DNA from 2 places in the Anaerofustis stercorihominis DSM 17244 genome. Region 1 is predicted to be linked to the other one. Evidence: riboswitches for the same ligand, from Rfam matches in the RefSeq annotation. Region 1 holds a riboswitch; the other holds the start of a gene.
The links. A riboswitch is a leader RNA that binds a small molecule or an ion and turns the genes downstream of it on or off. The one in region 1 is predicted to bind FMN.
Positions count from the first base shown of each region.

Region 2: linked by a shared signal. The riboswitch ahead of ANASTE_RS08655 (ECF transporter S component) and the one ahead of ANASTE_RS02500 (ECF transporter S component) in region 1 are both predicted to bind FMN.

Region 1 is NZ_DS560015.1:505,240-520,977, reverse strand. It holds gene ANASTE_RS02545 (phosphoglycerate kinase) at 1-115, shown strand, start outside; gene tpiA (triose-phosphate isomerase) at 146-901, shown strand; gene gpmI (2,3-bisphosphoglycerate-independent phosphoglycerate mutase) at 912-2,423, shown strand; gene ANASTE_RS02530 (DUF5684 domain-containing protein) at 2,748-3,092, shown strand; gene ANASTE_RS02525 (class I SAM-dependent methyltransferase) at 3,384-4,022, shown strand; gene ANASTE_RS12045 (very short patch repair endonuclease) at 4,122-4,538, shown strand; gene ANASTE_RS02515 (DNA cytosine methyltransferase) at 4,525-5,538, shown strand; gene ANASTE_RS02510 (HpaII family restriction endonuclease) at 5,531-6,661, shown strand; gene eno (phosphopyruvate hydratase) at 6,942-8,252, shown strand; FMN riboswitch at 8,915-9,027, shown strand; gene ANASTE_RS02500 (ECF transporter S component) at 9,102-9,722, shown strand; gene ANASTE_RS02495 (4Fe-4S binding protein) at 9,726-10,349, shown strand; gene ANASTE_RS02490 (MATE family efflux transporter) at 10,381-11,733, opposite strand; partial or broken gene ANASTE_RS12040 (adenine-specific methyltransferase EcoRI family protein) at 12,054-12,191, shown strand; gene secG (preprotein translocase subunit SecG) at 12,465-12,698, shown strand; gene ANASTE_RS02480 (sodium-translocating pyrophosphatase) at 12,736-14,715, shown strand; gene ANASTE_RS12290 (hypothetical protein) at 14,799-14,933, opposite strand; gene ANASTE_RS02475 (glycosyltransferase family 2 protein) at 15,262-15,738, shown strand, end outside.
Region 2 is NZ_DS560019.1:805,803-821,540, reverse strand. It holds gene ANASTE_RS08725 (hypothetical protein) at 1-193, shown strand, start outside; gene ANASTE_RS08720 (TM1266 family iron-only hydrogenase system putative regulator) at 267-515, opposite strand; gene ANASTE_RS08715 (gamma-glutamyl-gamma-aminobutyrate hydrolase family protein) at 525-1,223, opposite strand; gene ANASTE_RS11505 (phosphatase PAP2 family protein) at 1,325-1,978, opposite strand; gene ANASTE_RS08705 (N-acetylmuramoyl-L-alanine amidase) at 2,184-2,882, shown strand; gene ANASTE_RS08700 (biotin transporter BioY) at 2,901-3,446, opposite strand; gene ANASTE_RS08695 (sugar-binding transcriptional regulator) at 3,548-4,480, opposite strand; gene ANASTE_RS08690 (galactitol-1-phosphate 5-dehydrogenase) at 4,658-5,755, shown strand; gene deoC (deoxyribose-phosphate aldolase) at 5,802-6,473, shown strand; gene ANASTE_RS12120 (hypothetical protein) at 6,543-6,680, shown strand; gene ANASTE_RS08680 (FAD-dependent oxidoreductase) at 6,710-8,068, opposite strand; gene ANASTE_RS08675 (RrF2 family transcriptional regulator) at 8,071-8,496, opposite strand; gene ANASTE_RS08670 (rhodanese-like domain-containing protein) at 8,513-8,905, opposite strand; gene ANASTE_RS08665 (helix-turn-helix domain-containing protein) at 9,041-9,310, opposite strand; gene ANASTE_RS08660 (helix-turn-helix domain-containing protein) at 9,383-9,625, opposite strand; FMN riboswitch at 10,007-10,119, shown strand; gene ANASTE_RS08655 (ECF transporter S component) at 10,199-10,765, shown strand; gene ANASTE_RS08650 (DUF1287 domain-containing protein) at 10,816-11,475, opposite strand; gene spoVG (septation regulator SpoVG) at 11,537-11,818, opposite strand; gene murC (UDP-N-acetylmuramate--L-alanine ligase) at 12,075-13,475, shown strand; gene ANASTE_RS08635 (DNA-3-methyladenine glycosylase I) at 13,553-14,110, shown strand; gene ANASTE_RS08630 (acylphosphatase) at 14,125-14,397, shown strand; gene ANASTE_RS08625 (Ig-like domain-containing protein) at 14,442-15,738, opposite strand, start outside.

The DNA of each region.
Region 1 (15,738 bases):
TAACCAACTTGGTTTCGGAGATAAGATGACTCATATCTCTACAGGCGGCGGTGCAAGTCTTGAATTCCTTGAAGGAAAAGACCTTCCGGGTGTAGTTGCAGCAAACGATAAATAAACATTACAGATAAGTAAAAGGAGAGTATAAATGGCAAGAACAAAAGTAATAGCCGGCAACTGGAAAATGAATAAAACAGCTGCTGAAGCAAAAGAATTTTTTAATGAATTTTTAGATAAAATCAATGTGGCAGACCCTGAAGTGGTTATTTGTCCGACTTATATGACTATCCCTGCGGCTGTGGAAGCTGTAAAAGGCACTAATGTTGGTATCGGTGCACAAAATATGTACTTCGAAGAAAGCGGTGCTTACACAGGCGAAGTAACAGCAGATATGATAATAGAAGCAGGCTGTAAATATGTAATCATCGGTCACAGTGAAAGAAGACAATACTTCAACGAAACCGATGAAGGCGTAAACTTAAAGACTAAAAAAGCTTTGGAAAAAGGTTTGATACCAATCCCTTGTGTCGGAGAAACTTTAGAAGAAAGAGAAAGCGGAAAAGCTTTTGACGTATTAAAAGAACAAACTACAAAAATGCTTGAAGGTATCTCTAAAGAAGACGCTAAGAAAATAATCCTTGCATACGAACCTGTATGGGCTATCGGAACAGGCAAAACAGCTACTGACGAACAAGCAAACGAAGCTTGCGGATACATCAGAAAACTTGTTAAAGAACTTCTTGGCGAAGAAGTTGCCGATGCAATGAGAATCCTTTACGGCGGAAGCGTTAATGCTGGTAATGTAAAAGCATTGATGTCAATGAGCGACATCGACGGTGCTTTAGTTGGCGGAGCAAGCTTGAAAGCTGATTTTGTTACTTTAGTAAATTTTAAAGAAGCTTAATAGGTGGAACATGAATAAAGTATTATTAATGATATTAGACGGCTATGGCTATTCTGAAAGTCATGAAGGTAATGCAGTATATAGTGCTTCAACACCGAATTTAGATAAACTATGGGAAAACAATCCTCACTTATTCTTAAACTGCAGCGGTTTAAGTGTTGGTTTACCTCAAGGACAAATGGGTAACAGTGAAGTAGGTCATTTAAACTTAGGTGCTGGAAGAGTCGTATATCAGGAACTTACAAGGATCACAAAATCAATCCAGGACGGAGATTTCTTTACTAACGAAGAATTCTTGAAAGCTGTCGAAAATGTTAAGAAGAATAACTCGGCTCTTCATTTGATGGGCCTTGTATCAGACGGCGGAGTCCATTCTTCAAACGAACATTTATATGCTTTGCTGGAACTTGCTAAAAAACAAGGACTTAAAGAAGTATATGTTCACTGCTACATGGACGGAAGAGATACTCCTCCAAAGAGCGGTAAAGGATATATCGAAGAACTTGAAGAAAAAATCAAGGAAATAGGTGTAGGTAAAATCGCTACGGTATCGGGAAGATACTACGCAATGGACAGAGATACTAGATGGGAAAGAACAAAAAAAGCATATGATGCTTTGGTTTATGGTATCGGAGAAAAAGCAGACAGTGCTGCTGATGCTATGCAGGCTTCTTATGACGCCGATACCACAGACGAATTCGTTCTTCCTACAATCGTTGGTGAAGGCGCTAAGATATCTAAGAATGACAGCGTAATATTCTTTAACTTCAGACCCGACAGAGCAAGACAAATCACAAGAGCTCTTGTAGAAGCTGATTTTGACGGATTTGACAGGGAAGAAGACTTGAATTTGACATTTGTGACATTTACAAATTATGACGCAAGCTTTAAAAATGTACTTATCGCATTCAAACCTCAAGTCATAACAAATACTTTGGGTGAATATTTAAGCGATAACGGATATACTCAGCTAAGGATCGCCGAAACTGAAAAATATGCTCATGTGACTTATTTCTTCAACGGCGGTATCGAAAAAGAATACAAAGGGGAAGACAGGATACTCGTTCCGTCTCCTAAAGTAGCTACTTACGATTTAAAACCGGAAATGAGTGCTTATGAAGTAAAAGACAAGCTTGTTGATGCTATAAACAATAAAGATTATGATTTTATCGCAGTAAACTTTGCTAACTGTGACATGGTAGGTCACACAGGCGTATTTGAAGCTGCAAAAGCTGCTGTTGAAGCGGTTGATGAATGTGTAGGCGAAGTTGAAAGTGCTGCTGTTAATAACGACTACAGCATTATTATCACAGCTGACCATGGTAATGCGGAACTTATGTCTGAAGACGGAAAACCATTTACAGCTCATACTACAAATAAAGTTAAGTGTATAGTTGAAAGTAAATTAATCAAAGGCGTAGTTGAAGAAGCAGCTTTATGTGATGTATCTCCTACGGTACTTGATTTAATGGACGTAAAACAGCCGGAAGATATGACCGGAAAATCATTCGTATTAAAATAATCCAAAAGTCATTATGGTTTATCGTGACTAATATGAATATAAAAAAGCTCCTTATAGGGGCTTTTTTTGTTATAATGATTTTTTATTATATAGTGAGTATGGTCGCTTATTTTAAAATATGAATAATTAGAAGATAGTTTCAAGATTGGTATATTTTATTTGATAAAAAGCTGAAAATTTATATAATATTTTTGATTTTGATTTTTAATATATAAAATTATTCGTATCAGAAATGTTTATTTATATGTAATTTTAATTTTAATCTAAGTTATAATTAATAAAAGTGTCGTAATATATTTATATAAAATGAAAAGAGGGATTGTTATGGATTTTTACTTTGATTCACCTTATATCAGCGGACTTTTTATAATAACTGTTTTACTTATAATTGCATGGTGGAGGATATTCGAAAAAGCGGGGGAAGCGGGATGGAAAGCTTTGATACCTTTATATAATACTTATATTCTATATAAAATAAGCATGGGTTCGGGTTGGTATTTTATACTTCTTATGATACCTTTTGTAAATATTGCGGTTTATATATTAATGTGTATGGGACTTGCCAGGTCTTTTGGGAAAGGTATAGGTTTTACTTTGGGACTGATTTTTTTAAGTAATATTTTTATGCTCATCTTAGGTTACGGAAGCAGTGAGTATTTGAACAGTTAACTTTTTACGTTATATAATGTGAATCGTTATTTATATACCTAAATCTTTTAAGGATAGTGTTTTTTATATTGAGCTTTAAAGTATGATAGTAAATATCTTATATAAATCAGAGCGATTTTTATATTTATATATAGTGTTCATAAAAATAATCTTACTTATTTTTATAAAATCATTTTTTGTGTATTGTTCTGATTATACTTTAGGAGTCAGATATAAATATAATAATATAAATTTATTATTATATTCGATAGAAGATTAAAGAAATCAATAATTAGGTAGGTATTTTGCTTTATGGCTGATAAATCAAACAAGAAGTTTTGGGAAAGGACAGCGAAACTCTATACATATTTTCAGGAAAAAGGAAACGAAGAATTATATAAAACTATTTATGAAAAAATAAAACCTTTTTTTTATAAAGAACAACGTGTTCTCGAGTTGGCATGCGGGACGGGACAGCTTACGCGTTTGCTTTCTGATGAAACAGATAGCTGGACTGCTACGGATTTTTCTGAGAAAATGGTTTTTGAAACAGAAAAGCGCCTTAATAATCAAAATGTCATTTATGAAGTTCAGGATGCGACGGCTCTTGGTTATAAAGATGACGTTTTTGATGTCGTACTTATCGCCAATGCTCTGCATATAATGCCAAATCCAAATAAGGCACTTGATGAAATCAAACGTGTATTAAAGACTGACGGTCTTTTAATAGCACCTACGTTTGTATATGACGGAAAAGTAAATAAAATTCGTTTATGGTTTATGGAGAAAGCAGGTTTTAAGACTTTTCATAAATGGAAATCTCAAGAGTATATGAATTTTATTGAGGATAATGGTTTTAAAATAAAAGAAAAGTATTTAGTTCAAGGAAAGTTGCTTTCGGAGTGTGTTTTGGTTTGTGAGAAAATGAAAGTTATAAATTTATGCTTGTAAAATAAAAATAAATTTTTAAATTTACAACATTTTTTGTTTGTTATAAGTAGTTATATGTTAAAATAGACTATACTTTTATATTTAAATTTGGAGAATTTTATGAAAAAGACAAAGGAACAAATTCATTATAATATGTCCAGAGTCAAAAATAAAGACTCTAAAATAGAATTAATTTTAAGAAAAGAGTTATGGTCTCGAGGGCTTAGATATCAAAAAAATGTTAAAGATATATTCGGTAAACCTGATATAGTTTTTAAAGGCAAAAAAATAGCTGTTTTTTGTGACAGTGAATTTTGGCATGGGTTTGATTGGGAAAATCGTAAAAGAGATTTTAAAAGTAATCAAGATTTCTGGATTCCAAAAATTGAGAGAAACATAGAAAGAGATATTGAGGTTACTAAACATTTGGAAGAACATGGTTGGATTGTTTTAAGATTTTGGGGTAAAGAAATAAAAAATAACTTGAATAAGTGTGCAGATATTATAGAACGGACAGTTAGAAATGGTAAAAAGTAAAATTAGATCAATAGACTTATTTGCGGGTATCGGCGGAATAAGACTGGGATTTGAGAATGTATTTAAAGATAATATTGAAACGGTTTTTGTTTCTGAATGGGATAAATACGCAAAAAAAACATATATGGAAAATTTTAATGATGATTTTGAAATTGCGGGAGATATTACAGAGATTGATGAAACTTCAATTCCTAATTTTGATATATGTCTTGCGGGTTTTCCTTGTCAAGCTTTTAGCTTGGCTGGTAAACGTAAAGGATTTGATGATGATTATAAAGGTACATGTCGCGGTACCCTTTTCCTTGATGTAGCCAGAATTTGCGAATATCATAAACCGAAAGTGATTTTTTGTGAAAATGTAAAAGGATTAGTAAATCATGATAGAGGAAGAACTTTTAAGGTAATATGTAGTACTTTTAAAAAGTTGGGATATAGTGTTTTTTATGAAATACTTAACAGTAGAAATTTTGGAGTCCCTCAAAATAGAGAAAGAATTTATATAGTTGCTTTTAGAAATGATATTGCACCAAAGGATTTTATTTTTCCTACACCCATAGATGAAAATAAAAAAATAAAAGATATAATGGAAGAAAAACCGGTGTCACCAAAGTATTATTTAAGTGACGTTTACTTGGAAACGCTTAGAAAACATAAAGCTCGTCATGAAGCAAAAGGAAATGGTTTCGGGTATGAAATAAGGGATATTGAAGGAATTGCGGGGGCAATTGTTTGCGGAGGTATGGGTAGAGAACGAAATTTACTTATTGATTTCAGACAAAAAAATTTAATTCCCGTAACTCATATAAAAGGAGAAATAAACAAAGAGGGAATAAGAAAGATGACACCCCGAGAATGGGCAAGACTTCAGGGTTTTCCTGAGTCTTTTAAACTCCCTTTGGCTGATGTTCATTTATATAAACAGCTTGGAAACAGCGTAACTGTTCCCGTAATAGAAGAGATAGCAAAGAAAATAAAAGAGGTATTATTAAAATATGACTGATAAAAATAGCGGTAATAAAGGTGAATGGTCTGAAGTATATACGTTTTTGTATTTATTGTCAAAAGGAAGGCTATACGGTGCAGATAGTGAATTAAATCGATTGGAAGATGTTTTTTATGATATTATAAAAATTATAAGACATGAAAAAAAAGGTGTTTTAAATTTTATCGTATCGGAAAATGAAAAAGATATAGAAATAGTTGATGGTAATGATAATCATTTAATTACATTGCAAATGTCTGAGTTTGATAAAAAAGCAAACCTTTTACTTAATAAAATAATTAATCAAAAAACTGCGGGAGCATTTGAAGTACCTGAAATTACTGATTTTTTGAATAAAATTAATTGCTTTAAATTAAAAGCACCGTCTAAAGATAAATCCGATATAACTTTAAAAGTTCATGATTTTCATACAGGAATTGATCCGACTTTGGGGTTTAGTATAAAGTCAAGATTGGGTAAACCATCGACTCTTCTTAATGCAGGTAAAAATACTAATTTTATTTATAAATTAAATGGCAATTTTACTGATGATGATATGAATAAAGTGAACTCTATGGTACATATAAAGAAAACTAAAAAAGGAGAGAAAGTCGAAACAGCAATCGGCGAAAGATTAAGTTATATTTTATCGAAAGATATAAAATTAACACATTTCGATATTTCTGGTAAAAATTTTAAAAATAATCTCATTTTAATTGATACAATGTTGCCAAATATCATTTCAAATATGCTATTAGAATATTATTCTACGGGAGTAAGCAATATTAAAATATTATTGGATAAAATTATAGAAGAAAATCCGTTAAATTTTGATTTATCTGAAAACCATCCTTTTTATAGTTATAAATTTAAAAAATTTATAACTGAATCTGCATTAGGTATGCTTCCCGGTACTGTTTGGACGGGAAAGGCAAATGCAACAGGTGGATATATTGTGGTAAAAGAGGACGGTGATGTTCTTTGTTATCATTTATATAATAGAAATGAGTTTGAAGATTATTTATTAAATAATACAAGATTTGAAAGAGCGAGTGCAAGCAGGCATGACTTTGCTAAAGTTTATAAAATCAATAACGATTATTTTATAAATTTAAATTTACAAATACGTTTCATAAAGTAAACTACCATATTTGGTAGTTTTTTTACTGTTGAGATATATTTATTTTATCCCATAAAATAAATTTAAATTAGTGTTTTTTTTCTTTATTTGTATTATAATCCAGTAAAAAGGTAGGAAATTAATAGCAATTTATATTTTTTTAATACTATGTTAGTTATAGCTAATATAGTATGTACTAATTTTTGATAATATAAATCATTATAATTAAAACATACATTGGTTCAAAGTGTATATTATCCCTATTTTTGCTAAAACTAAAATTTAAAAGGAGGATTTTACATTGAGTAATTCAAAAATTGTTAATTTAAAGGCGAGAGAAATTCTTGATTCCAGAGCAAACCCTACAGTGGAAGTTGAAGTATGTTTGGAAAATGGAGTAAGTGCCATTGCAAGCGTACCTTCAGGGGCTTCGACAGGAGAATTTGAAGCCGTTGAACTTAGAGATAATGATGAAAGCAGATACTTAGGAAATGGCGTTTTAAAAGCGGTGGCTATAGTTAATAAAGATATCAGAGATATCCTTTTGGGAATGGACGTTACCGACCAGAAGGGGATTGATGAGGCTATGCTTGAACTTGACGGGACAGAAAATAAAGAAAAGCTCGGAGCAAATTCTATTTTGGGCGTTTCCCTTGCTTGTGCAAGAGCTGCAGCGAAGAGCCTAAATATACCGCTTTATGAATATATCGGTAAACTTGCGGGAGTAGGAGAACCTTGTGTGCTTCCCGTACCAATGATGAATATCTTAAACGGCGGTAAGCATGCGGATAATAACGTAGATATTCAGGAATTCATGATCGTTCCTCATGGTGCTTCATCATTTAAAGAAGCCTTGAGGATGGGAAGTGAGGTTTATCATAAATTAAAAGATATTTTAAAGCTTCAGAATTTATGTACTTCCGTAGGTGACGAAGGGGGATTCGCACCTAATCTTGAATGTGCGGAAGAGGTAATAATGCTTATATTAAAGGCGATAGAAAATGCAGGTTATAAAGCAGGTGAGGATATTTCTCTTGCATTAGACGTTGCGAGCAGTGAAATCTATGATAAAAATCAGGAATCGTATTTCTATGAAACCGAGAGCAGAAGATATGGTGAAATGACGACATATTATGAAGTCCTTACAACAAAATACCCAATAATTTCAATCGAAGACGGATTATTTGAAGATGACTTTGAACACTGGAAAGTTTTAACCCAAAAAATAGGAAATAAAGTTCAGCTCGTTGGAGATGATTTATTCGTTACAAACGAAAAAAGACTTAAAAAAGGAATTGAAATGGGAGCGGGAAATTCCATACTTGTAAAAGTAAATCAAATCGGTTCCCTTACAGAAACCTTTAATACAATGAAACTTGCCAGAGAACATGGTTATACAACTATCGTTTCTCACAGATCGGGTGAAACGGAAGATACTTTTATCGCGGATTTAGCCGTTGGATTTAATGCAGGACAAATCAAAACAGGGGCACCTTCCAGAACAGAGAGAGTTTGTAAATATAACAGACTCCTCAGAATAGAAGAAGAGCTTGGAGATAAAGCTAAATATATCGGCAGAGAAGCATTTACGAACTTAAAAAATTATGTTTAGTATAATTATAAAACAGCATAGTGTATCTGTGCTGTTTTTTTGTTTGTCAATTTGTTTTTATTTGAGGTTAAATTTTATTTTATATATAAGAAATAAAATAGCGAAGCTACAATGAATGTAATAGACATTTTAACTTTATAATGAGTCGAAACTTGGGATTTTAAGTTATTTATATAATTTCTAAAAGATAAGTCGGGATTATAGATAAAATAGAGTTTATTAATGTTGATTTTATTCACATTTTTACAATCAATTGATTTATATATTTGAAATTTAATAATATTATTTTTATCTTAAGATTTGTGGGATGTATTTAATATTAATAATTTTTACAAAGAAGGTAATATACTCATGTATAATGTATATCTTAGTCGTTAAATAACTATCTTTACGGTTATTATCTTAATGGTATATTTATTTAACGAAGTATTATTACGGTTAGAGAATTAATGATATATCTTGGATTATTTATTAATCATTTTATTAAGGTTAAAATGGTTATCAAATAATAAATAAAAATTTATATATGTTTCTCTCTAACTATATCCCTGTAAAATATTTACAACCAATAAAAAAAATTGTATAATATAAAAGTAATCGAAGATTTAGCTTGATCCTCCAGTTATCTAAATTTAGATTACATAAATTTAATACCTTAAGAAATTTATCTTCAGGGCAAGGTGCAATTCCTGACCGGCAGTAAAGTCTGCGAGCTAATGGCTGATATGGTGAAATTCCATAACCGACGGTAAAGTCCGGATGAAAGAAGATATGATAAGAAATCGCCCTGTTGTTTTAGTACTCAGGGCGTTTTTTAAATTCACCTCATATCTGTTTATAAGGAGAATTATGGAGAACATTACTGAAAAAACAACACAAAAGACAAGGTCAAACTTAAACGTAAGAGTCATGGTGGTTACCGCAATGTTAAGTGCGGTATCATTCCTTTTGGCATTTTTGGAAATCCCTATGCCGCTGTCTCCGTCATTTGCTATGATGGATCTATCCGATTTACCCGCTCTTATCGGCGCATTCGCTTTCGGTCCCGTAACGGGAGTAGTTATAGAGCTTATTAAAAACGGCCTTCAATTGTTCAGTACCAACACCGGAGGAATAGGAGAACTGGCAAACTTTTTGATGGGAGCGTCTTTTGTATTCACTGCGGGGATTATTTATAAAAGAAGAAAGACCAAGAAAACCGCTCTGATTGCTTGTATAGCCGCAAGCGTGGTCATGGCGGTAGTTGCGGGACTTCTTAACTATTTTGTGCTTCTTCCGATGTACAGCGTGTTCATGCCGATAGACCAGGTGATTGCTGCATTCGGAGAAATAATACCGTTTATAAAGACAAAACTGGAAGTGATTTTATTCAGCGCAATTCCCGCAAATATTATAAAGGGACTTATGATTTCGGTTTTTACAATGCTTATTTATAAAGGAGTAAGTCCTATACTCAAAGGAGAAAAATAATCAATGAAGGAAGCTAAAGATTACTTTAAATTTTTAGTAGAAGAAATACATTCCACTACTTTCGCAACGGTAGACGATAACGGACTGCCGGAAACCTGCGTAATAGATTTAATGCTTTGTGATGATGAAGCACTATATTTTCTTACCGCCAAAGGCAAAGGCTTTTATGACAGGCTTATCAAGAGGAAATTCGTTTCTTTGTCGGGAATGAAAGGACTTGATACCATGTCTACAAAAGCAGTGAGCGTGAAAGGAAAGGTTTGTTGTATAGGTAAAGAAAAACTGGATGAGATATTTGAAAAGAATACATATATAAATGAAATCTATACCAGCGAAGAGAGTAAAATGGCGCTCGCGGTATTTAAAATTTATCAGGGAGTCGGGGAATATGTAGATCTTTCCGTCAAACCCATGATAAAAAGGACATTTTCATTTGGAGGGGAAAATGTTGAAAAGAGAGGTTATGAAATAACCGATGATTGTTTCCTATGCGGAAAATGTATTAAAGTATGCTCATTTAATGCAATAGAAGAAGCTGAGGAAAAATATAAGATAACTGAAGATAATTGCTTGGAATGCGGGAACTGCTACAGTGTATGTCCCGCAGGAGCTGTAATAAAGTATTAATAAAAAAGACCGTCAAGCGGTCTTTTTTATTTTATGTTGATATCATCAGCTTTTCATCTATTTCTTTCTTTTTTGATTTATAGTATGTAAATCCTATCAAATCCGCCAATATCCATCCTATAGGCACACTTACCCATATCCCCATAACCCCTATGCTTGGTATTTTAGATAATGTATATGCGAGAAATACCCTGGTTCCCAGGGATACTACCGTCAGTATTACCGATATAAAAGGTTTTTCCACTGCTCTGAAAAATCCGTAGAGTAAGAAAAGACACCCTATCCCGAAATAAAAAGCTCCTTCTATCTTTAAATAATCGATACCATGATTTATGATTTCCGCTTTTGAAGGATCTACAAATATAAGCATAAATTGCTTTGCGAATATACAAACGATTAGAGATATTAAAAGACAGAATATAATAGTATATTTAACCGCACTTTTAATTCCTTCTTTTATTCTCTCTTTCTTTTTTGCTCCGTAGTTTTGGGCAATGAACGTGGAGAAAGCATTTCCGAAGTCCTGGACGGGCATGTATGCAAAAGAGTCTATTTTTACGGCTGCGGCAAATGCTGCCATGACGATGGTTCCAAAGGAATTTATAAGCCCTTGAACCATTAATATCCCGAAGTTCATTATAGACTGCTGTATACATGTAAGAAAGGAAAATTTGAATATATCCTTTATAATATCTCTTTCGAATTTTAATTTCCAGATATCGAACCTAAACTCGGGGAATTTGAAAAAAGTGTATAATGCTATCCCTATACCCGATACAAACTGGGATATAACCGTTGCCACAGCAGCCCCTTCGACACCCATGTCAAAAGATAAAACAAATATCAAATCAAGGACTATATTTAAAACCACAGATACTCCAAGATAAATAAGAGGTGACAGGGAATTCCCCACAGACCTTAGTACGGAAGAGTAGAAATTATATAAAAAAGTTGCGGTGATACCTAGAAATATTATCCATAAATAACTTTTCATCATTTGATAAATCGAAGAGGGGATATTTAAAAAATGCATTATCGGGTCTATAAATACAAATACTGCCATGTTTAAAATAATGGTAACAGAGAGTATTATAACAAAAGAAATCCCAATACTTTTCTTAAGTTTTGATATATCATTTTCTCCGTACCTGATGGAAAAAACAGCACCGCTGCCCATACATAGTCCCAGTAATATGGAAGTTAAAAAAATCATTAATGTATATGATGACCCTACAGCAGCCAGTGCATCGGGACCGATAAATTTCCCGACGATTATCGTATCCGCAATATTATAAATTTGCTGAAGAAGATTTCCTATTATCATTGGTACAGCAAACAACATCATTTTCTTTGTTATATTTCCGTTTGTTAAATCAATCAGCATAATAGTATCCCTTGAAGTCTTTTTTACTATGATATAAATTTATTTCATAAATGTCAATTAGACATAAATTATGGCTTAATAAGTATTAAATATTTTATGCATTACAAAACCTGTAATTTTTTAGGTATTTCTAAAGGTGATTTGATTATGTTGAAAAATGAAAATTTAAGAAATACAAAAAAATAATGAATTTTATACATAGTTATCTGATATATAAAAAGAATTAAGACATTACAAATAAGATTAAAAAATAAAATAATTCTTTGCAATTATGAAGATTTGATTTTATGTCAAAAATATATTGAAGAAAGTATCCCAAGTATGATAATTATAGTGCTATAAATGCAGACAAAACGACGGGAATCTCCTGTAATTATTATGATGCAATGGGTGTTCCTATAATCTTTATGGATAAATATAACCCTGTGCAGTTTGGAAATTACAGGACAAACTCATAGTGGTGATTTAAGTTCGAAGGTAGAGGCTTTAAGAACTCATAGACAATATCGGCATAGAGGACTTATAAATGGTAAAGAAAGAGTGTAACAAAAGAAAATCAGGAAAATAATTATATAATAATTTAAATATTGAATAATTAAATGAAAACCGAGATTTTGTCACATTAATCAAAGAATAGAACAAAATCTTTCAAAAAAATCAAAAATTTCTTTGTTTTAGCGGTTTCATATGATATAATATGAAACTGCAAGATTTATATTTAGGAGGATAAAATGACAACAGTATTATTAGTATTCATGGTAATCTCAAGCATTACACTAATAGGTAGCGTCCTTTTACAAGAAGGCTCTTCAGCCGGAATGGGAAGTGCTATTTCAGGTGGTGCGGAAGGATTATTCGGTAAAAAGAAAGCTCATGGCATGCAAGGTTTACTTAATAAAATAACTTTAGTATCAGCTGTAGTATTCTTTATTTCAATTTTTGTTTTTAACCTTCTAGCAAAATAACAAACAATATTTAAAATAACAATTTCGGAGGAAAAAAATGTTCAGTGTAGAAACTTTAAAGTTTTTTGCCCCTGTTGCGGGTATTATAGCGCTTTTATTTGCGTTATATCTTGCTTCTTCAATCAAAAAGGTTGATGAAGGAACTGACAGGATGAAAGAAATTTCATCTCACATTCACGAAGGTGCAATGGCATTCTTAACAAGCGAATATAAATATATAGTTGTATTTGCTGTAGTATTATTTGTAGTATTATTTGCTTTAATCGGATGGGAAACAGCTGTTTGTTTCGTTGTCGGTGCACTTTTCTCTGTTTTAGCGGGATTCTTTGGTATGCAGGTTGCTACTAAAGCTAACTCTAGAACAGCGGCACAAGCTAAAGATAAAGGCATGGGTGCTGCATTAAAAGTTGCTTTTAACGGCGGCAGCGTTATGGGTCTATGTGTTGTAGGTCTAGGTGCTCTCGGTGTAAGTATAGTTTACATGATTTTCGGTAATGTAAACATAATCACAGGTTTCGGACTCGGTGCTTCTTCTATCGCATTATTCGGTAGAGTTGGCGGTGGTATTTATACAAAAGCTGCTGACGTTGGTGCTGACCTTGTTGGTAAAGTTGAAGCCGGTATTCCCGAAGATGACCCTAGAAACCCTGCTGTTATCGCAGATAACGTAGGTGATAATGTAGGGGACGTTGCAGGTATGGGTTCTGACTTATTCGAATCTTACGTAGGTTCTATCATCTCAGCTATGACTCTTGGCGGATTATTACTTGGTTCCGTAGAATCAATCATGTTCCCTCTAGCTCTTGCTGCGGTTGGTATCATCTCTTCTATTATCGGTTCTTTATTCGTTAAAGGCGGAGAAAATTCCGACCCTCATAAAAGCTTAAACATGGGTACATATGTAAGCGGTATTTTAGTTTTGATTGCTGCTTATTTCTTAACAACAAGCTTACTTAACGATATTACATATTTCTATGCAATCATCTCAGGTCTTGCTTGTGGTATCTTAATCGGTAAAGTTACTGAAGTTTATACTTCTGACCAATATAAATCAGTAAAGAAAATTGCTCAGCAAAGTGAAACAGGTGCAGCTACCACTATCATCAGCGGTCTTGCCGTAGGTATGATGTCAACAGCTATTCCTATTATTTTAATCGTTGCTGCTATCTTACTTTCTTATAATTTAGCAACAGAAGGTTTATACGGTATCGCTCTTGCTGCTGTAGGTATGCTTTCAACAGCAGGTATGACTATCGCTGTAGATGCTTATGGTCCAATAGCCGATAATGCAGGCGGTATTGCTGAAATGGCAGAACTTGATGATTCTGTAAGAAACATTACTGATAAACTTGACAGTGTTGGTAACACAACAGCTGCTATCGGTAAAGGTTTCGCTATCGGTTCAGCTGCTCTAACTGCTTTAGCATTATTTGCTTCTTATTCAACAGCAGTTGGTATCAAAGCAATCGACTTACTTGATGTAAAAGTTATCGCCGGTTTATTCATCGGTGGTATGCTTCCTTATGTATTCTCTTCTTTAACAATGGAAGCTGTTGGTAATGCAGCTAACAAAATGATTGAAGAAGTTAGAAGACAATTCAGAGAAATTCCGGGTATCATGGAAGGTAAAGGCAAACCTGAATATTCTACATGTGTAGAAATTTCTACTCAAGCTGCCCTAAAAGAAATGATAATCCCAGGACTTCTTGCAGTTATCGTTCCACTAGCTGTAGGTTACTTCCTAGGCGCTACTGCTTTAGGCGGACTTCTTGCAGGTGCACTTGTAACAGGTGTATTAATGGCTATTCAAATGGCTAACTCAGGCGGTGCTTGGGATAATGCCAAGAAATACATCGAAGGCGGAGCTCACGGCGGAAAAGGCAGTGATGCACATGCTGCTGCGGTTGTAGGAGATACAGTAGGGGATCCATTCAAAGATACATCAGGTCCATCACTTAATATTTTGATTAAGTTAATGACTATCGTAGCTTTGGTATTTGCTCCACTATTTATGTAATAAATTATTAATAAAATAATACTGAATTTAAAAAGACCCTTTTTAAAAGGGTTCTTTTTTATTTAATTTAAATTAAATTTAAACTATCTGCATTCTTTGTTATTTTTGTTAGATTGGTTTTGATTATTTTGATTAGATTGATTTTGATTGTTTTTGTTAGATTGGTTTTGGTTATTTTGATTAGATTGATTTTGATTGTTTTTATTTTTATTACTCATTTTAATAATCTCCTTTTCTTAATTTTCTAATAATATTATTTCCTGAAATGAAAATTATATAGTAGGAAATTTTAGGTTATTTTTTGATTTTCAAAGATTATAACATGTCAAAACCTGTACTTTTTGGTTGAAATATGTTAATATACTATATATTAATTATATATATATTTTTTATTTTAATGTAACATATTTATTGATAATAATACGATTATAAGTCTTATTTGTTTTAAAATGAATTATCATTTAATATTAGATAATATGTAAAATTATAATATGTATAGAATTAATCAGTTAAGTTAATAATGAATTTAAAATTGTGGGGTAAAATATGAAAAATATGTCAGTAGTAATACCTGCATATAATGAAGAAAAATCTATTTGTAGGGTTGCTGAGACTATTAATGAAGTTTTAAATAAAGAAAATATTCCTTTTGATATAGTTTTTGTGAATGATGGGTCAAAAGATAGTACTTGGCAGGAAATTTGCAAATTATCTAAAGAAAAAAGTTATGTTAACGGTGTTTGTTTTTCTCGAAACTTCGGTAAAGAGTCTGCTATTTTTGCAGGTCTTCAATATGCAAAAGGAGATTGTGTTGTTGTAATGGATGCAGACTTACAGCATCCACCGGAAATTTTAATACAAATGTATAATTTATGGCTTCAAGGATATGAAGTAATTGAAGGTATAAAATCTTCCAGAGGTAAGGAAAGTTTAATTTATAAACTGGGTGCTAAATCTTTTTATAAAATTATTTCAAGCGCTACTGGGATAAATATGTCTACGTCTTCAGATTTTAAATTAATG
Region 2 (15,738 bases), on a different contig from region 1:
TAATGTAACTATAGGAGAAAGATGGGATTTCAGAGTCAGAGATCACAGCGGGATACCTATAACAATAAAAGCAAATGTTAAGGGAGGAAAAAATCCGCAAACATTTCAGGTAAATTCAAATTACGATACTAATTATGATTATCTGGTAGAGTTGACAGAAACATTATTTAAGACAAGTTTTTATGCACTGTAACGATAAAATTAACTTAGCTCTTATTATTAAGCATACCCTAAATATAAAAAAGATCCTTAATTAAGGATCTTTTTTATATTTCTTTTTTAGAAAAAGAAGTTTTTACCTGAACATTAGGGATTTTCCCAAGTCTTCCGGTAAAAGCATTTATCATATCAACTTCTCCGACCACTGCAATGGAAATTATAGATACATCTTCATCGGGTAAAGGAACGCCCATTCTGCCTTTAATAATATCCTTATAACTTCCGATAACTTCATTTACTTCTTTTTGTACAGATGTAGGATCATCAAGTACCATACTTACTACTGCTATTCTCATTTTCTCTCCCTATTTACAATTATTTATAAATTCCTTTATTATTTTTACACTTGTATCTTCTTTTTTATAATTACATTCAGGATGCCACTGTACTGCAAGTACAAATTTTTTATCCTCCATATAAGCACCTTCAATAACTTTATCTTCGGATACCGCCATTACTTTAAGTTTAGATGAAAGCTCTTTAACTGCCTGATGATGACAGCTGTTTACATCTATTTTATCTTTATTTAATATATTATATAATGGAGTATCCTGTATAATATCTACTTTATGAAAACTTTCATCATACGGAGGTTTCTGTTTATGATTTATCTTTAATTCACTTTCTAAATCCTGATATAAACTTCCGCCTAAAAGCACGTTTATAAGCTGGAGTCCTCTGCATATCCCGAGTATCGGTTTATTCATTGTAATAACTTTATTAAAAAGTATTTTTTCCATTTCGTCCCTTTTTATGCAAATGTTTTGGCACTCAGGCTTTTTCTTTTCGTTATACAACTCAGGATTTACGTCATGCCCTCCCGAAAACAAAAATCCGTCACACATATCAACAAGCTCATCTATTGTTTTATCATTAATTGTAAGCGGCAGCATGATAGGAACGGCTCCGCTTTCTTCAAGACAAGTCATATAGCCCGGAAGCATCCAATAACTATCTTTATATTCATCATATAAGGGAACTATTCCAATAATAGGTTTTTTCATATATACCTCCAAAATATAACTTATCATATCAAAGAATTTAAAAATAGTAAATAAATTAACTGTTTATTCAAATAAAAAAGAACTTTTACAGTTCTTTTTTATCACGTACTTAATTTGTTTCTTTCATATATAAATTTTTCAACAAAATGAGTAAATATAATCAAATAAGCCAAAGACAAACTAAATCCCGCCAAAACATCACTGGAAAAATGAACCCCCAAATATATCCTGCTTATCCCTATAAGTACGATCAAAGAAATGATCACGACACTTCCTATCCATTTTAATACGTCCGTATAGTCCGTTTTCCAAAGAAGATAGAGAAAAAATCCATAAAATGCCAATGAAACCATGGAATGACCGCTTGGGAAACTAAATCCGCTGGCTTCCGCAAGTCTGAACACGGTAGGTCTCGGTCTTTCAAATAAAAATTTAAATACCTGATTAATAATTACGATATTGATTAAATTAATTGTTGAAAGAATTATCTTTCTTTTATTTTTAAATAACAATAGTGTAAATATCCATAAAGGAAGAATTACTTCCCCGGAACCGAATCTGGTTATAAATCTGAATATCCTTGTCATTCTATATGATATAAAACCCGCAACGGTATAATATATTTTATTATCCAAAAAAATAAGCTCATTTTCACTGAGTTCTATAGAAATATGTATGAAAATAAATAAACATACAGCACATATCACCCATTTAAAATATTTATGATAATAATAATTGATACTCTTCATTTCCATAATATTTCTCCTTTTAGAATATTTTACATTAATTTTATTTAATAAACCTTAAAATACATATATTCGTACAACTGTTAATATTATTTTATATGTTATAAGCTCCAAACTCAAAAGAAAAATGTAAAATAATAAAATTATTTTTACATTCAATAAAAGAAACATATTTAAGATACAAAAACGTATAAATAAACATAAGGAGGGAGAAATGAAAAAATATCTTTATGTTATTTTATCCAGTATCATCGTAATCGTAATTTTATTTGGAATGTGCTTTTATCTTTTGGTAACCACTTCATATGTGGATAGTTCATTATATATATTAGACGGGAAGACTGTTTGTATTGACCCGGGACACGGAGGACAGGACCCGGGAAAAGTAGGAACGTCAGTCAATGAAGATAAGATAAACTTAGCGATTTCAGAAGAATTAAGAAGTATTTTAATGACAATGGGCGCGAATGTGGTTATGACGAGGGACAGTGACAACGGACTATTTGAAGACGGCAGCATGACCTGGACCAAAAAAGGCGATATGAAAATGAGACGAGATATCATAAAAGAATCCAAGTGCGATATAATGATAAGTATACATATGAATGCACACAGTGATAACAGCAGGGGTGCACAGGTATTCTATTTAAAAGACCATGAGAAAAGTGAAAATCTCGCAAAACATATAAAAGAAGAACTCGACAATACATCAAAATATTCTAAACATAGACAAATAAAACCAAGAGATGATTTATATATCCTTAAAAATGATAATACTCCAAGCGTAATAGTGGAATGCGGTTTTTTAAGCGAACCAAACGAAGAAAAATTGTTGAACGACCATGATTATCAAGTTCAGCTAGCAAAATATATTTCTCTCGGAGCCGTAAAATATTTTTATGATATAAAATAAAGAGCATATCACTGCTCTTTATTTTATATTTGATATATTTTTTATTTTCGGACCTATTATAAATGCCATAACGGATTTTATTATATCGGCAGGTATATAAGGAATACATCCTATCATAAAAGCACTTATAACACTTATGTTACTTTGAAACGATAGCCATAAACTTCCGAATATATAACATGCTGAATTCCCAAGTATAAATCCTAAAATAACAAATCCTTTATTACACTCATACTTATCTATAAAATATCCGAGTATTAAAGTCAAGAAAATAAATCCTAACAAATAACCTCCCGTAGGACCTATGAGCCTATTCACACCTCCCATAAATCCTGAAAAGACAGGCAGTCCTATAGAACCGATCAGAATATATACTAGCACTGATATCAAAGCATATTTATATCCCAACGCATAAACCGCAAAATAAATCCCGAGTTGAGCTAAAGATATTGGTACGGGGCTTATAGGTATGGGTACGGATACAGGTCCTATAATACACATTACAGCCGTACATAATGCTATTTTAGTAAGAGTGCGGGTTTTTAAATGTATTTTACTTCCCACTTTATATCTATCAGCCTTTCAAATAATATTCATTAGTCATTATATATCAAAAACTAACTTTTTCATAACAACAAAAAAACAACTTATAAAAAGTTGCTATTTTATTTATTAAGCAAATAATTCGCTGTATTCTCATCTGTTACCAAGTTATTTATATATTTATTTTTTAATGCCAAATATATCGCAAACATTTTATTTTCTCCTCCCGCAACGGCAGCTCTTATAGGAACTTTTTTAAAACATTTAGGACTTATTCCGACAATCCTGTCCAATATCTCCAAATCTTCTTCTTTTCCCTCCCTGTTTAAGAATAAAGAAGAAACGATATCACAGCAAATATCTCTGTCTTTAAGTTCTTTAAGATCTTCATCTTTAAAATATCCTGATTTATGTATAGTAGCATTTTCATCTGCCGGATTACCCAGAGAGGTTATTACACAGTCAAGCTTTCTATACATATCAAAAACTTCTTTTATTGAACCTTCATTTATGATTATCTCTTTAAACTTCTTATTATCCACTATGGAAGGAGCAAGAAGCACCATAGACTTACTGCCGTATACTTCGCTTACTCTGGCTGTTATTTGATTTGAGTGCATTTCAATGGATACATTGCCGTACCCGCCGAGAAGAGACACGAAAGTTTTCTCAGGATATTTGATATCACTTTCAATATTCAAATTACTTAAAGTTTTTCCCCAGCCTATACCTATATTATTATTATTTCTAACGAATTCATCCAATACTTCACCCGCACCGTCTGCAAGAGAGCGAACAAGCTTTTTTGTTTCTTTAAAGAAAGGAACTATTTTAAAATCAGCATAAGGATATTTTTTCTTAAGGGCCTCTTCCAAATTACTGAGCGGTGTGAATTCTTTTATCTTTATTTCTACAATTCCTTCTTCTATACATCTTTTTAAAGCTCGGGAAATCCCTATTCTTGAAATGCCCAAATTATCTCCTATTTGTTTTTGAGTAAGACCTTCCAAATAGTACATTTTCGCTATTTTTGATAGTGTATTATTATCCAGCATAATTTTCTCCTAAATTTAATAAAAACTAGTTGACATCTTTATTTTTTTATTATATAATACGGTTGAAATTGAACATATGAACTTACATAATGTTCATATGAACATGAATAAATAATAACATTACTATTTATGTTTGTCAAGTTAAATCACACTTTCAAAGTATTTAGGAGGAAAATAATGGAAGGTAAAATGAAAGCTGGTAGACTTCACGCTATCAATGATATAAGATGTGATGAAGTAGATATACCACAAATAAAGGATGACGAAGTACTACTTAAAGTTTATTGTGCCGGTATATGCGGTTCCGATTTAGGAAGAGTATTTTCAACAGGTACATATTCTTTCCCAACTACATTAGGTCATGAATTCGGCGGAGAAATCGTTGAAATCGGTAAAGGCGTAAAAGATCTTGATTTAAGAGAAGAACTTAAAATAGGTCAAAGAGTAGATGTTAATCCAATGACAGGCTGCGGAAAATGTAAAGACTGTTTAAACGGAAACATCAACTTATGTGATACATATGGTTACACAGGTTCAAGAAGTGACGGAGGCTTCGGACAATATGTTGCTGTAAAAGCTACACAGTGTTATGTATGCCCGGATGACTTCAGCTGGGATATGATTTGTCAAATCGACCCTGCTGTTATCTCTTTACACGGTGCTCTCAGAGCAGGTATAAAAGTAAATGACGCAGTAGTAGTATTCGGTACAGGTCCTGTTGGATATTATATGGTACAATGGGCTAACATCTGCGGAGCCAGAATGGTAATAGCGGTAGATATCAAAGACGAAAAACTTGACTTAATCAAAAAAGTAGGTGCTACATATACAATCAACTCAATGGGAATGACAAATGAAGAAGTTGTTGCCAAAATCAAAGAATATGCTGGAGAAGAAGGTCCTGAAGTATGTATAGAAGCTGCAGGTTCTCCTATAACATTCAACCAAGCATTACAATGCTTAAAGAAACATGGTACATTCACATGTATAGGAACACCTCACGGAGATGTTAATATATTAGATAAATCTTATGATAAATGTATCTTAAGAAAAGAACTTACAATAAAAGGTTCTTGGTGTTATAACTTCACACCTGAATATGAAGAATTCTGTGCAACAATCGATGCAGCTAAAAAAGGTTTATTAGACCTAACATCTATAATCTCTCACAGATTCAGCGTAGACGAAGTAAAAGACGCATTTGATTTAATCGAAAGAAAAGAATTCTTTAATAAGATCGTAATCACACAAGACGGTTATGAACCGGGCAAATAGTTTTTAATTAAAATTTAAATATAAAAAATTCAAGGAGAAAATTAAAATGATAACAAAATATGAATTAGCAAGAGCAAACGACCACTCTTTATTAAAACCACAATTAACTTATGATGAAGTAAGAAAAGGTATCCAATTCGCTAAAGAATGGAAATGCAGAACTGTATGTGTTACTCCAAGCAGAGTAAAAATGGCTTATGAAATCCTTAAAGGTTCTGAAACAGCAGTATGTGCATGTGTTGGTTTCCCAAACGGTGCAGAATTAACAGAATCAAAAGTTGCAGATACTCAAAGAGTATACAACATGGGTGCTACAGAAGTTGATATCGTACTTAACGTTTCAGCTATGAAATCAGGAGACTATGACACAGTTTATAATGACGTATACGAAGTAGTAAACGCTTCTCCTGCTAACATCAAGGTTATCTTAGAAAACTGTCTTTTAACAAAAGAAGAAATCGCCAAAGCTTCAAGAATTTGTTCTGACGCAGGTGCAGGTTTCGTTAAAACATCAACAGGATTCTCTTCAGGCGGAGCAACACTTGAAGATGTAGCTATAATGAAAGAAAACATTGATACAACAAGAGTACAAATCAAAGCAGCCGGCGGTATTGCTAATGTAGCAGATGCTGAAGCTTTCTTGAAAGCAGGCTGTTCTAGACTTGGTATTTCAAAAACACAAGCTATGTTTGATGAAATCGACGCAGCAAGCAAATAATTAAATCAATATGAAACCAAATAAAAAAGAACCTAATTTTAGGTTCTTTTTTATTTATTTTAAATAGAAATGAATTACATAGAAGAGAATATATATAATAATAAAGAGTTTATAGATTTACTCGAACAAAAATTAAGTAAAGAAGATTTAATTAAACTTAAAAGTTCAATAAATACGCTTCTTGAAGTCCTAACTAATATAAAATAAAAAAAGAAAGATATTATCCTTCTTCATACTTATAATGAAAACAAATCATTCAAAGCTTCGCTCATAGTAGGATGAGTAAACACCTGATTTTTAAGAATAGTATAATCCGCACCCAGATCCATTGCCAATTTTACTATATTTATCATTTCATATGACTCCTCACAGAGTAACATCGTACCGAGAATCCTATTGGTTTTATTATCTATTATAGCCTTTAAAATACCGTACGGTTTCTTAAGCACTTGTGCCTTTGGTATTGCACCTACCGGTAATTTTAGAACTTTTATGTCATAACCTTGTTCTAAGGCTTCTCTTTCATTTAAACCTACTCGCGATAACGGAGTGTTCATAAATACGCTGTAAGGAACATTTTCTCTTTTACTTAGGTTATATTTATTTTTATTTTCAAGTCCGCTTACTATTATTCTATAATCATCCAAAGAAACATATGTAAATTGAAGCCCTCCGTTAACATCTCCCATTGCCCAAATATTATTGTTTGAAGTCCTTAAATTATTATCAACGACTATCCCGCCTCGTTTATCTACCTCTACACCCGCAGCTTCTAAATTTAAATCACCTGTATTAGCTTTTCTACCCGTAGCAACTAATATAGCATCTGCCTTGTCATTAAACTCTTTTCCTTTATGACTATATGAAACGATACCGTCCTTAGTAAATTTTTTTATTTTCGCACCGAGTTTTATTTCCATTCCTTGATTTTCGAGCAATGATTTTACTTCATCAGCAATATCTTCGTCTTCTCTTGGAATGAATTTATCACCGTCTTGAATAACAGTTACATTACTTCCAAAGTTTGAATACATAGAAGCAAATTCAAGACCGATATATCCGCCCCCTATTATAATAAGTCTATTGGGCAAAGTATCAAGTTCCATTAATGTATCACTGAAATATACATATGGGTTATTTTCAATTCCTTCTATTTTAGGGATTACAGATGTCGAACCGGTATTTATATATATTTTATCTGCATGTAATAATTCTTCGCTATCTTTATATGTTATTTTAACAATATTTTTATCTTCAAAACTTGCTTTTGCATTAATGACATCAACATTATCCAAATTATTCAATTTATCATAATTTTTACCTCTAAGCATTTCGGTTAAGTTTCTTTTTTCTTCGATTGCTTTTTTGTATAATTTACTTTTTTCATCAAAAGAAATATCTCCCATTTGTGCTGTTTTTGATGCATTTTTAACAAGGGATTTAGAAGGTATACATCCCACGTTTATACAAGTCCCGCCATACATTTTATTTGACTTTTCTATTACGGCAACTTTTTCACCTTTCTTAGCCAAATATCCTGCTAAAGTTTTTCCGCCTTTACCAAATCCAATAATTATATCATCATATTTTTTCATTTCTATTCTCCATTTTTAAATATTTTACTGTCTATATCCTTTATGGTTATTTTATTTAATTCTTCTTTACATACCTCATCTAATCTTTCATACACTCCGTCCATAATATCACCCATACCGGATGCTATCAGACATTCCATATTTACATTTCCGGAACGCCAAGATATATCTACCACCTTGTTTCCTATTGCCTCATAAACGTCTAATAAGGTGATATTAGCCGCATTGAGTACAAAACTATACCCTCCCTTTACAGAACCTTCTCTTGTCTTTACCAGTCCTGCCTTTTTAAGTTTAGAAAGGATTTTTCTTGCTCTTGCGGGATTTATACAAATATTCTCAGATATTTCTTCACTTGTCTTAAATTCTTTATAATGATGATTTAAAAAAACCAATGCATGAACCGAAACCGAAAATTCACTATTCATAAATTACCTCCTAAAATTATTTCTCTATTTCATAAGGCCAGTCAATTATCCCGCCGAAATCATATATATTTTTATATCCTATGTCAACTAACTTCATTGAAGCATCTTTACTTCTCCTACCCGACCTGCAGTACACTAAAATAGTTTTATCTAAGTCCGGGATTTCTTTTAATACCATATTATTGATAGTTTCATTTGGAACTAATACCGAATTCTTTATATGCCCGCCTTTATATTCATCTTCTCTTCTTACATCTAAAATAATTACATTACCTTGCTCCATCATTTCTTTTGCTTCTAAAGCAGAAATTTTATGATAAGCACTTTTATTTTCTTCTTTAGGGATAAAATATTTAAAACTGATAAACAAAATAATAACAATCCCCACTATAATCAATATATTTTTCACTATATCCTCCTTATGTAACAATACATGTTACAGTTTCATTAATGTAATTATAATGGTTACAGATATATTTGTCAATATAAAATAAAAAAGAGAGGAAATAAATTTCCTCTCTACAAATAATAACTGCTTAAACAGTTATTTTAATTCAGATTTGTACAATTCTTCCATTTCATCACAACTGAAAAACTCGTCCATTTTCATATCCAGTGCCCTTGATAAACTGTATATAACACCTATACCGGGATTTTGACTCTTTCCATCAAATAAACTATATACAGTCGTCGGAGGAATTCCCGAACTTTCCGCAAGGCTGTGAATTGAGATTTTCCTCTCTTCACTTATTCTTATTATTCTTTTTGTTATGGCACTAATGAGACTAGTATCACTTTTATATATTGCGTGCATTTTATTTTCTCCTTTAAAATTAAAATTGTCAAAGGGATTTTTATCCCTCTGACAAACAAACCTTTGAACATTCTATTTAAAACCTTTTTCTAAATTGATAAATAGTTCAGAATCAAAAAAATCTTTTATATCCATATCCAAACTATCACAAATCATTTTAATAGTTTTAAAACTTGGATTACCGCATTTACCGTCAAACATACTATAAACCGTAGTAGGCGGAATTGCCGACATATTCGCAAGTTTATTAATAGATAGTCCTCTTTCGTCACATAATTCAACGATCCTTCTATTTAGTGAGTCTCTTAATTGCATTTTTACACCTCCTTTTCTAATTATTTTCATAGATAAAAACCCAAATATTTTTTACTCTATCACCTCCTTTCAAGTTTAGTGGCACAAAGTAGTATCTGCATATAAAAATAACTATTAAATATTTACTTAAATTTTTGTAATAAAAAAGGACGCGTAAATACACATCCCAAATCAATAAAAATATAAATAAATATATTTAGAACACAAAAGGAAACAAACATATACTTTCTCCCATACTTTAATGTCAATATTCTATATCAGATAACTATGCCCACTTATATATTTTACCAATTTCATCCATTAAGTCTACATAATTTAAAATAATTTTATTTATAATGTAATTATATTGACATAAAATAAAAATATATTATAATAAAGGAGAACAATCTTCAGGGTTGGGTGCAATTCCCTACCGGCAGTTAAAGTCTGCGAGCGCAAGCTGAAAAGGTGAAATTCCTTTACCGACGGTAAAGTCCGGATGAGAGAGGATACATAAAGTATTTTTTTAGTAATTTCCTGAAGGGTAATTACTATTTTTTTATGTATACCTTAAATTTAGGAGGTATAGAAAAAATGAAAGACACTAGAAGACTTGTAACAGTATCAATGCTTATTGCATTATCAATAGTACTTATGTTAATCATAAGATTCCCTATTATGCCATCGGCAGCATGGCTTGAGTATGAACCGATGGATATCCCATTATTGATTGCAGGACTGCAATTCGGACCTGTAGTAGGGATCCTAGCAGTCATTATCTCAAGTTCGATCCAAGCTATGACTGTAAGCGCTATGAACGGCTGGGTAGGAGCACTTATGCATATTATTTCAAGCAGCGCTTTGGTTGGAGTAACCGCACTCGTATATAGAAAGAATAAAACAAAAAAAGGTGCAATGATAGGTTTGATTTTGGGAGCATTATCAATGGTAATAGTAATGATCCCGGCAAATCTGCTTATCACAACCAATTTTTACGGAATGCCTATGGATGCGGTAATAGCTTCCCTTCCCGTAGCTGTAATTCCATTTAACTTACTTAAAGCAGGTATCAATTGTTTAGTAACATTTATTATTTATAAACCCATCAGTAATTTTATCCACAAACAAAATGACAGGGATATGATAAAAGTGACTAAATAATATATACAATTCTTTACTTAATAAATCCTTAGACCTTCTTTACGAAGGTCTTATTTTTTATATATCCATCTGAAGTGGCCGCTGATATCATTATACCTATATCTTGCATACACTTCCTTTTTCTCAAACTTACTTTGATGTATTATAAGTATTTCTCCGTTTTTAGTTCTCTTATCCGATACTATCCCTATATGGCTATCTGAAAATGTTATTATATCCCCGGGCTGCCACTGGTCTACTTTTGTTATATCTGTTGTAAGAGAAAGTGCGTTCTTTCTAAAAAATACTAATAAATTCGGTACTCTTCTAAAATCGATATTAGGGTCTGGAGAACCATCAACTCTATAATAATCTTTTGTATTATTTTTAATATCCTTATCGACCAAATCTTTTAAATCATATCCCGCTTTTTTAAAAGCATACCATATCACATCGGTACATACACCCTCGCCTTTCGGAGGATATCCGTCTTTATAATATGCACTTTTATATTGGGGTTTTGTCATTACATACTCCCTGGCACCGAGCATTATATCCTTATAATCATCTATTCCGTCCTTATCTTTATCAATACCCGACTTTATCTCTTTTATACCAAGCTCTTTTAAAGTATACGATTTAGTTGGTATATATCCGAAATACTTAAGGGCATATAATATCATGACAGCAAATATCAATGTTATTAAAATCAAAAATCTCTTCTTATTCATAATTCCCTCTTTTCATACAAAAAAACAGCTCCCCTAATAGAGAACTGCCTTTTTGGAAAAACTACTCTTCAACTTCATTTTCCAATTCCTGTAATTTTTCTTCATAAGCTTTTAAAACCTTATTTTGAATATCGACTCTGGTTTCAAGGTTTATAGGATGTGCAATATCTTTGAATTCCCCATTAGGCATCTTTCTGCTCGGCATAGCAATAAATATACCATTATCCCCTTCAATAATTTTGATGTCATGAATAACAAACTGATCGTCAAATGTTACTGATACAATTGCTTTCATCTTACCTTCATCATATGTCTTCCTTACCCTAATGTCTGTTATTTGCATTATACGTTTCCTCCCTTTAATCTGTTATAAACATTATACATCATAAATTTTGTAATTGCAACAACGATTACATAGGCTATACATAAGGGATTTAGAGCTTCTTTAATAGTTATATTTTTAAATTGAAAGCATATATTTTATTAGTATATTTAACTATAATTATATACAATAAAATACATATTGTAAAAATAATAAAAACATAGTAAAATGTATATTATATTTATTTAAGATAAAATTATACGGCGGTGAATTAATTATGAATATAGATTTAGAGAATATAAAAAAAATATATTTTATAGGAATTGGCGGAACCAGCATGTCGGGTCTTGCACTCATGTCCAAAATTAACGGAAAAGATGTTTTAGGTTCAGACATGAGACCTTGTGTATACACAGAAAAATTGGAAAAAAATGAAATTAAAGTAATTATAGGGCATAATAAAGAAAATATAACTGATGATATTGATCTAATCGTATATTCAGCAGCGATAAGAGAAAATAACCCTGAAAGAGTAGAAGGAAAAAATAAAGGTATATTAGAGCTTGAACGTTCTGTTTTTCTCGGCCTCATCAGCAGATATTATAAAAGAACTATCGCGGTAAGCGGAACACATGGGAAAACAACGACATCGTCATTAATGTCTTTGGTTTTTTTGAATGCAGATTTAGACCCTTCTATATCCATAGGAGGAACGCTTAAAAAGATAAACGGGAACTCAAGAGTCGGTGACAGTGATTATTTCGTTATAGAGGCATGTGAATTTGTGGATAGTTTTTTGCACTCAAGACACTTCGTAGGAACAATCCAAAATATAGAAAAAGACCATTTAGACTACTTTACAGGCGGCATCGAACAGATAAAAGAATCTTTTAGAAAATTTGCGGAAATAACACCAAAAGACGGTATGCTTGTTGTAAACGGAGATGATGAAAATGTTTTAGACATACTTGACGGTTTAGAATGTAAAATCGTAAAAGCAGGCCTATCCGACAGCAATGATTTTGTAGCTAAAAATATAACTTATGATAAATTCGGAAATCCAAATTTCGATGTTTATAAGGGCGGAGAATTCTATCATAAGTTCGAACTAAATATCCCTGGTGAACATAATGTTTTAAATGCTTTAAGCGTAGTAGCGGTATCCGATTTCTTTATGATAGATAAGGAAGTAATAAATGACAGTTTCAAAGAGTTTACCGGAGCCAAAAGAAGATTTGAAAAAAGAGGTATAGTTAATGACATTACCGTTATTGAAGACTATGCCCATCACCCAACAGAACTAAAGGTTACCATTGATGCTTGTAAAAACTACGAACATAATAAGTTGTTTGTAATATTCCAGCCACATACTTACTCCAGGACATTCCTTTTATTTGATGAGTTTGTAGAAGCAATGAAAGGTGCGGACGAACTGATTTTAAATGATATTTATTCTGACAGAGAAGATAACGAATGGAATATTTATTCTGAGGATATAGCCAACAAAGTAATAGAAAAATACAATATACCTTCAAGGGTAATAAGTGAATTTAGTGATATAAGAGATTATGTAGTAAATAATGCAAAACCGGGTGATTTTGTTCTTGTTGCAGGCAGCCAGTCAATAAATCAAGTAGCATATGATATAGTGGAAAAATTAAAAGAAGTTTATAAATAAATTATTAAGATGTACATTAATGTACATCTTTTTTTATTTTTGATATAATATTCATAATAAACGGTGGAAGGTATTATATGAAAGAAGAAAACATAAAAAGATGCAAATGGGTAGATTTGAATTCTGAAATTTATATCGATTATCACGATAACGAGTGGGGCGTACCTACATATGATGATAAAGAGCTATTTGAAATGCTTATCCTTGAGGGATTTCAGGCAGGTCTGTCATGGATAACGATACTAAAAAAGAGAGAAGCATTTAGAAAAGCTTTTGACGATTTTGATGTAATAACAGTTTCTAAATACGATGAAAATAAAATAGATGAATTATTAAATAACAAAGATATAGTTAGAAATAAGAATAAAATAAATGCAGCAATAAACAATGCAAAAATATTTATAAAGATACAAAATGAATTCGGAAGTTTCAAGGATTATATATGGGGCTTTACAAATGGTAAAATCATAAAAAACATCGATGATAATATGCCGACCCATAATGAATTATCCGATACCATATCAAAAGATTTAAAACAACGCGGAATGAAATATGTGGGAACTATCATTATTTACTCCTACCTTCAATCCATCGGAATAATAAATGACCATGAAAAAAACTGTTTCAGATATTAAGAGAGGTTTTTATTATGAAAATAAGAAAACATTATATTTTTAAAGGTAGAGTACAAGCCGTAGGATTTAGATACACCGCTTATAAAGAAGCCAGAAAACTTAGTCTGACAGGATTTGTTAAAAACTTAAATAACGGAAATGTCGAAGCTGAATTTCAGGGCGAAGCACATCTTATAGACGAAGTTATTAAAAAATTAAAATATGACCGTTTTATCTATATTGCTTCTATGAAAGTAGATAATATTGATGTTATAGAAAATGAAACATCTTTTGAAGTTTTATATTAAATAAAAAATAGCACTTGCTATATAGTGCTATTTTTATTTTTTTGTTATTTAACACATCTTTTACAAGGTAAATACCCGGCTTTCTTTGCCTTACCTAAGGTTGTTTTCTTTGGAGATTTTAAACATGTTTTACTGTAATGATAACAAGTACTTTTTCTATTGGAAATATATACTGTCAAATGGGACTTGCTTAAAACTTTTATTTTATACTTTAAAGTGATTCCGTTTGCCTTCACTTTAATTGTTGTCGTTCCTGCCTTCTTACCGGTAACAATACCTTTACTGTTAACCGTCGCTATTCTTTTATTTGAAGATACAAATTTTATTTTATTCTTTGGACTGCATTTTGCTTTTATCTTTGCTTTCTTACCTGCAATTATTTTCCCGGTCTTCTTAAATAATTTAAGTTTAGATTGTTTAACGGTAATCGGAACTTTTACTTTTCTTCCGAGAGAAGAATAAACTAAAATATACGTCTTTCCTGCTCTTCTTGCTTTAATTGTTCCTTTTGAACTTACAGTTACGATTTTATTATTATAAGATTTAAACTTAACATATGAAGACGGCTTTGCACTTCCTTTTATACTCGTACCAAAACTTGTATATAAACTTATTTTCTTCTTGGATACCGACAATATCGGTGCTTTTACAGTAACGAGACATTTAGCGATTTTACCCGAAGTCGACTTTGCGTAAACATAACACTTACCTACTTTCTTACCGGTTATGACACCGGAAGAAGAAACTACAGCAATCTTTGTATTACTGCTGGAAAATGTGATTTTATCTGTAGAATAATCGGGAGTTAAACTTGCCTTAATTGTTTTCTTTTCAGAAAGATACATACTAGCAGATGAAGTAACACTAATACCTGTGCTTGGACACTCTGCCTTTTCCTTTGTAACATTAATTCCTTTATCATCAATAGTGACTAAAACACTTCCGTCCCTGTCTGTACGATAAATTTTAGAACCCACTTTTGTTAAATTGTTTATAGTCTCTTTTGTGGGATGTCCGTAACTATTCTTACCTACACCGATGATTGAGAAAGTCGGTTTGACTTTATTCAAAAAGGGAATTGAACTTGAAGTCTTAGCCCCATGATGAGCTACTTTGAGTACATCATAATGTTTGACTAAATTTTCATTTAATAAAATATTTTCTACACTGCTGGTCATATCACCTGTAAGAAGTAAATTTCTGCCTAAATAACTTACATCTAAAACAAGGCTGGCATCATTACCGGCTAAATCCGTCTCACCATATAGAACTTTGTTCTTTATTTCACCTACATTAAAAGCATAATCGGTTTTGACTTTGATAACATCTATGTTTTTATCT